DNA from 2 places in the Psychrobacillus sp. FJAT-21963 genome. Region 2 is predicted to be linked to the other one. Evidence: predicted binding sites of a transcription regulator. Region 2 holds the regulator's gene; the other holds the start of a gene.

Region 1 (3,427 bases), on a different contig from region 2:
AAAATAAAGAAGAATAATGTAGCAAAGATATCCCAAGTGTTAAAACCACTATGGGCTTCAGCACCAAGTACAAGGTAATCAAAAGACACGATTGTTTCACTCCTTTCAAACGCTAATAAGAGATCTTGCTTCTATAATGTATAAATGTATTTATTGTTTTCTAATTCATAAAGAGAATGGCGGATAAAAAACCCGCCATTTCAGACTGTTGACAAACGCTTTCATCCTTCGTTGCTTGCACTCGTTGTTAGCTCATGAACTATTAGTTCAATTCGCTTCCGCCTCGTTCTTCGCGCCTCGACTGACAAGCGTTTTCAAGACAGCCTGGAATATCTATATTAGAGAGATACTCCAAAGATTTTGTATTTGGTTCTTATTTGTTTAATACGATGAAAGCGATAACTGCTGCGATAATTGGAATCGCCTCAACTAATGCTACCCCGATGAACATAACTGTTTGTAAAGCTCCACGTGCTTCTGGTTGACGAGCAATACCTTCTACTGTTTTTGAAACGATTAAACCGTTACCGATACCTGCACCAAGTGCACCTAAACCGATTGCTATAGCTGCTGCTAAAAGACCAACTGAACCTACCATTGTGTAATTTCCTCCTTGGAATGTTGTTTTTTTTTATTTATTTCTGCCTAGTTTCCTAAACAGTTATATTAATGGTCTGACGACACTTTATGTGACATATAAACCATTGTTAACATAACGAAAATGAATGCTTGGATCCCACCTATAAATAGGGAGAAACCTTGCCATGCCATTGCTGGAATAATTGCTCCAACAAAGCCGAAAATACTAGAAGTTGCTAATCCTGCGATCAGTCCTAAAAGAACTTCCCCCGCATAGATATTACCGTAAAGACGAAGACCAAGTGTCAACGTATTTGCAAATTCCTCAATAATTTTTAATGGAAATAAAAATGGAAGTGGTTTTAAATAAGTATCAACATTATATTGTTTAAAACCTTTCATTTGAATTCCGTAGTAGTGCGTTAAAACGATGATCATAACGGATAATGTCATGGTGATGGTTGGGTCTGCTGTTGGAGATTTCCACCAAAGTACCCCATCATACGTGATGGCAAATGGAAGACCTAATACGTTTGCTACTGCAATAAACATAATTAGTGTAATCCCAAGTACATGGAAACGCCCACCTGTTTTCCAGTCGAAGTTACTTTTAATAATCCCCTTCACAAAATCCATAATCCATTCCATGAAGTTCTGCATACCAGTCGGTTTCATTTTTAAGTTTCTTGTCGCAATATAAGCAATTAAGAAAACGATAAGTGTAGTTACCGCAAGCATTAAAATGTTTGACCAGTTTCCATACAGTCCTAAAAACTTGAACGTTGGATTTGCATGTTCCACGATTCATTCACCTCTCTTTCACAATCTCATAGTTAATGTCTTGCATGAAACACAATTCTTTCTACTATTAGTAGAACATAGGGAATCATTAATCCGATAACTGTGCTGATCAGATGTATGTACTCTGGAAGGGCAAGGGCAATTGCAACAGCTGCAACGCCTGATGCGAAGCGAAAAGTTGTGCCGAGACCTGCTCGTCCTTTTCCATTTGTCAACACTCGATCAAATTTCTCCATTCTACGTACTAGAATCCAGAAATTATACAGACCAAATAAAGAACCTAGTGCTAAGCCCGCAAATATTGGCGAATATGGGGTAAATCCCCAACCTAGCGCACATGCTCCGAGCAAAAAAAATATGTACTTTTTCTGCTTCGTATAAATACGTTGCATTTCCTGCATGGGTCTTCAGTCTCCTGAATCATATTTTCGAATGGTAGTAATAATGGCGAACACACCAACTGTAAGGCCAGCGAGTAAACATATTACTAAAAATACTGGAGTGGTTCTAAAAATATCGTCTATCCACATTCCTGTGAATATACCTATTAAAATAGAACCTACAAGCTGTGAGAGAATCGCAGAATACATCGCTATCCCTTGTAACGGACGTCTATTTCGACGCATAAAAGAGTCCTCACGTTTTTCCTATTTAAGTAAAAACTGTGAAACTAGTAGAAAGTTGATACGACAAGTGTTTCGAGCATGAAACCCCTATCATTGATATCCTTTGTAAGCATACAATAGGGGCAATTTGATGTCAATTAGAAGTAGTGAAATTCTTCACATATACTTCACAATTGACATCTTATCGACAAATTTAATAGAGTCAATTTACTTCTTTTTCTTAAAAAACCATAAATGATTCTATTTACCCAATTACTTCGTACCGAATAGTCTGTCTCCTGCATCGCCTAACCCTGGAACAATATAGCCATGGTCATTTAGCTTTTCATCTAAAGCTGCAATATAAATATCTACATCTGGATGAGCTTTTTTCAATGCTTCTACACCCTCTGGAGCAGCAATCAGACACATAAATTTAATGCTTGTTGCGCCACGCTTTTTCAAAGAGTTAACTGCTTCAATTGCGGAACCTCCAGTTGCAAGCATCGGATCTACAAGGATGAAATCACGTTCTGCAACATCTGCGGGAAGCTTTACATAATATTCAACTGGTTGCAATGTTTCTGGATCTCGATAAAGACCAACATGTCCAACCTTCGCAGCTGGTATGAGTTTCAAGATTCCATCAATCATTCCAATACCTGCACGCAGAATAGGAACAATCCCTATTTTCTTACCAGCAAGTACTTTTGATTTTGTTTTTTGTACAGGAGTTTCCACTTCTGTCTCCTCTAATGGTAAATCACGTGTAATCTCAAACGCCATGAGTGTCGCAACCTCGTCTACAAGTTCACGAAACTCTTTAGTTCCAGTGTTTACATCACGGATATATGTAAGTTTGTGTTGAATGAGTGGATGATCAAATACAAATACTTTTGGCATATGGCGTATCTCCTTCTCGTTTTATTTGCAATTCTACTAATTATAACAAAAGAATATGGTTACATACTAGTAATCCTACGTTCTTAATATTGCGTCTATTTTAAGCCGACATAGGATTGTAAATATATTGTCATTGATTGCCTTTGTTCATTTTCCCACTCCTCACATATTGCCCAATAGTCTTTTTTTAAATTCATTCAAAAATAAAATATAAGAACATCCATTTTACAAGTTGAAATGAAAGGTTAGACAGTATAAAACGGAAAAGGCTACTTTTCCAAAGAAAAGTAGCCTTCATATACTAAACTATTAATTGTATAATGGGAATTTTGCTGTTAATGCAGAAACACGTTCTTTAGATTCTTTAAGTACAGCTTCGTCTTCATGGTTTTTCAGAAGTTTTGCAATGATTGAAGCGATTTCTTTCATTTCTTCTTCTTTAAATCCACGTGATGTAACTGCTGGAGTACCAATGCGAACTCCTGATGTAATGAAAGGACTAGATGTATCAAATGGAATCGTGTTTTTATTTACTGTAA
Region 2 (3,427 bases):
TAATCTCCCAAAAATAGTGCTGCGTGATCATTCGATAATTCAACCACTTTCGTAGCAATTCTATTAATGAAGTAACGGTCATGCGAGACGAAAAGAATCGTTCCTGGAAAATCGAGCAATGCATTTTCAAGCACTTCTTTACTATCTAAATCTAAATGGTTGGTTGGCTCATCTAGCACTAACGTATTTGCTTTTAACAACATTAGCTTTGCTAGAGCAAGTCTAGCTTTCTCTCCACCAGATAAGGTAGAAACGGTTTTTTGAACATCGTCTCCACTAAATAGAAAACGACCTAACACGGTACGGACATCTTTTTCATTCATAAGTGGCCATTCGTCCCATAATTCAAGAAGTGCTGTTTTATTGCCAGTAAGAGCAGCTTGTTCTTGGTCGTAGTATCCAAATTGGACGTTTGTGCCGTATTGAATTTTACCGCCTGCACTTTCTAGTTGTTTCATAATGGTCTTCAGTAAGGTAGATTTACCGACACCATTTGGTCCGACTAGCGCTATTCTGTCCTGCTTATATACGGAAAAAGAAATATTTTTAGAAACTGATTTGCCAGGATAGCCAACGGAAACTTCTTCGAGCCGAAGTACATCATTTCCACTTGGCCGATCAATCGAAAAGCCGAAAGAAGCTGATTTTTCATCTCCATCTGGAGAATCCATCCAGTCTGTCTTTTCAATTACTTTGCGTCTCGACTGAGCCATTTTGGTAGTGGAGGCACGAGCTAAATTTCGATTGACAAAGTCTTCGAGTTTAGCTTTTTCCTCCTGCTGTTTTTCGTACATTTTTTTATCACGTTCGTAATTTTTTGCTTTTTGATCAAGGTAACTACTATAGTTGCCAACATATCTAGTGACATTATGGCGAGATACTTCATAAACAAAGTTTACGACTTGATCTAAGAAATAGCGGTCATGGGACACGATAAGAATTGCACCACTATAGTTTTTTAAATAGTTTTCCAAAAAGTTCAGTGTTTCAATGTCCAAGTGGTTGGTAGGCTCATCCAATATGAGTAAATCGGGTTTGCTAAGTAGCATTTTAGCCAGTGCCAACCTAGTCTTTTGTCCACCAGATAATGCTTGTACAGGCTTATCATAATCCTCAGGGAAAAACTGCATTCCGTGTAAAATAGAACGGATATCTGATTCGTATCGATAACCGCCTGCTTCTTTAAAATTTAGCTGTAGCTCATCATACGCAGCTGTAACTCGTGCATAGGCATCGGAGTCCTCGTATACAGATGGATCTGCCATTTGCGTTTCTAAGGAACGAAGCTCTTTTTCAGATTCGATGAGATGATTAAAGATGGACTTCATTTCTTCCCAAATAGAAAGTTTAGATTCTAATCCGGCATGTTGCTCTAAGTATCCTAATCGAATGTTCTTAGGCATAATGATATCGCCAGAATCATACGACATTTCTCCAGCTATTATTTTAAGTAAAGTAGATTTTCCTGCCCCGTTTCGACCTACAAGGGCTACCCGATCTCGGTCTTGAACCTCTAACTTTACATTAGTTAATATATCTTCTCCGTTAAAGGATTTTGTTACTTGATTGACTTGTAAAACAATCACGATGATTCGCACCTCAATTCTATCTTAAGTGTAATAGATAGGACTTGTCGTTGCAACGCTGTAGCATTATAATGAGGTAATGTTAAGAACGAAATTGGAGGGTTTTTGATGAAACCTGAACTACCGAGAATTCCTCAAGCAACAACGAAGAGGCTTCCATTATATTATAGATTTTTACAAAGTTTTCATAATGCTGGACATAAAAGAGTATCATCACAAGAGTTAAGTGATGCGATGAAAATAGATTCCGCTACTATTCGAAGAGATTTCTCGCACTTTGGAGCACTTGGCAAAAAAGGCTATGGATACGATGTTGCTAACTTACTCCAGTTTTTTAGAAAAACACTCGATCAAGATGAAGCTGCAAATGTGGCACTTATTGGAGTTGGTAGTTTAGGAACTGCTTTTTTAAAATATAACTTTCAAAAAAACCATAATACCAAAATTGTAGTTGCTTTTGATACAAAAGCTCCGATAGAGGGAATGTTTGTAAGTGATATTCCTGTCTTTCATCCGAGTGTCATGGAAGAGAAGCTCGAGGAACATGGTATCGAGTTGGTTATATGTACTGTTCCAAGTCGCACAGCACAAGAAGTAGCTGATCGATTAGCAAAAACGAATATTAAAGGGATTCTTAACTTTACCCCTGTCCGATTGACGGTACCTGATACGATTCGGGTCCATACAATCGATTTATCGGTTGAAGTACAAACCCTAATTTATTTAATAAGAAATGAACATAACGAATAAATTGAAAGCCTTCTACCCAATACTGATGGGTCGAAGGCTTTTCTTTATGTCCAGAGGTCAAATTTTCTTCCCCTAACGAACGACTTCTTTGGGGGGAAGAACATTTACTTGGAGGCCCACACGAAGTGGGTCATACAGTCGTTGCGAAATGTTCTTTTATTTTGCGACGAGCTTTGCGCAGGAGCACCACGATGTCGCGAACTTAGACTGTATTCCTCTTCATAGGCGCTTGCGCATTTCTTTATGTCCAGCTCCAGCGCCTAGCCCCTCGAGGTCAAATAACCTTCCCCCAACGAAGTCAAAAAACGACTTCTTAGTGGGAAGAACATTTGCTTGTCGGAGGCCCACACGAAGTGGGTCATACAGTCGTTGTGACACGAAGTCGCGAACTTAGACTGTATTCCTCTACATAGGCGCTTGCGCATTTCTTTAAGGCATTTGAGAGTAAGTTTCTAAGAACTTTTGTATAGTTTCTCCGTAAAACTGAAAGAGAACGACAAATCCATTTAATAGCATATGGGAGATGATAGATGCCACTATCCGCTTTGTCTTATGGTAAATAAAAGCGAATATAAACCCAGAAACAGCATATAGTAGTATGTGCGTAAAGTCGAAGTGAATGATTGCAAAGACAATAGCACTGACAGATGCGGCTACGAAGAAATTTGTTTTTGGAAATAAAGAGCCGAAAATTATACGGCGGAAAATTAGTTCCTCTAATATAGGAGCGAAAATAACAATTGAAAAGATTGCCCAAGGAACAGCGTGAGCAATTTCTATAAATTGTGCTGTATTTTCGGATCCCGGTTCAACTCCTAATTTAAGTTCAATAGTAGCTGCAACACCTTGGCCTAGGAATACAAGAAAGAAACCGACGACTCCCCAGCCGATAGTTTGCCCAATAGGTGACTGTTTTCCTTTTAAAGGTCGTAAAAAGTTATTATCTTTTCTAATTAAAAGGAGTGTAACCAGTGTAGCAATCCCCATACTTAGGAACACCCACCATCCAGAAGCAACCAATGGAGGATTTTTTACGTCCATAGACTTAAATAGTATAAGTAGAAGTGGTGCAAAGATTGCTCCAGAAAGCT

Evidence for each region. Region 2 encodes Rex, which represses fermentation and respiration genes when NADH is low (regulators of the CRP and FNR family bind a similar motif). Its sites were predicted from a motif close to TTGTGAAATATTTCACAA; they were not measured.
Region 1: AN959_RS02625 (AtpZ/AtpI family protein) is a predicted target of Rex. The motif match lies at 2,151-2,168, and genes of this name have one in related genera.

The regions. Positions count from the first base shown of each region.
Region 1 covers NZ_LJIY01000001.1:574,989-578,415, forward strand. Annotated here, with positions in the region: gene atpF (F0F1 ATP synthase subunit B) at 1-89, opposite strand, end outside; gene atpE (F0F1 ATP synthase subunit C) at 374-598, opposite strand; gene atpB (F0F1 ATP synthase subunit A) at 667-1,380, opposite strand; gene AN959_RS02620 (ATP synthase subunit I) at 1,413-1,781, opposite strand; gene AN959_RS02625 (AtpZ/AtpI family protein) at 1,788-2,006, opposite strand; gene upp (uracil phosphoribosyltransferase) at 2,259-2,888, opposite strand; gene glyA (serine hydroxymethyltransferase) at 3,198-3,427, opposite strand, start outside.
Region 2 covers NZ_LJIY01000003.1:106,602-110,028, forward strand. Annotated here, with positions in the region: gene AN959_RS10135 (ABC-F family ATP-binding cassette domain-containing protein) at 1-1,586, opposite strand, end outside; gene AN959_RS10140 (redox-sensing transcriptional repressor Rex) at 1,695-2,336, shown strand; gene AN959_RS10145 (CPBP family intramembrane glutamic endopeptidase) at 2,766-3,427, opposite strand, start outside.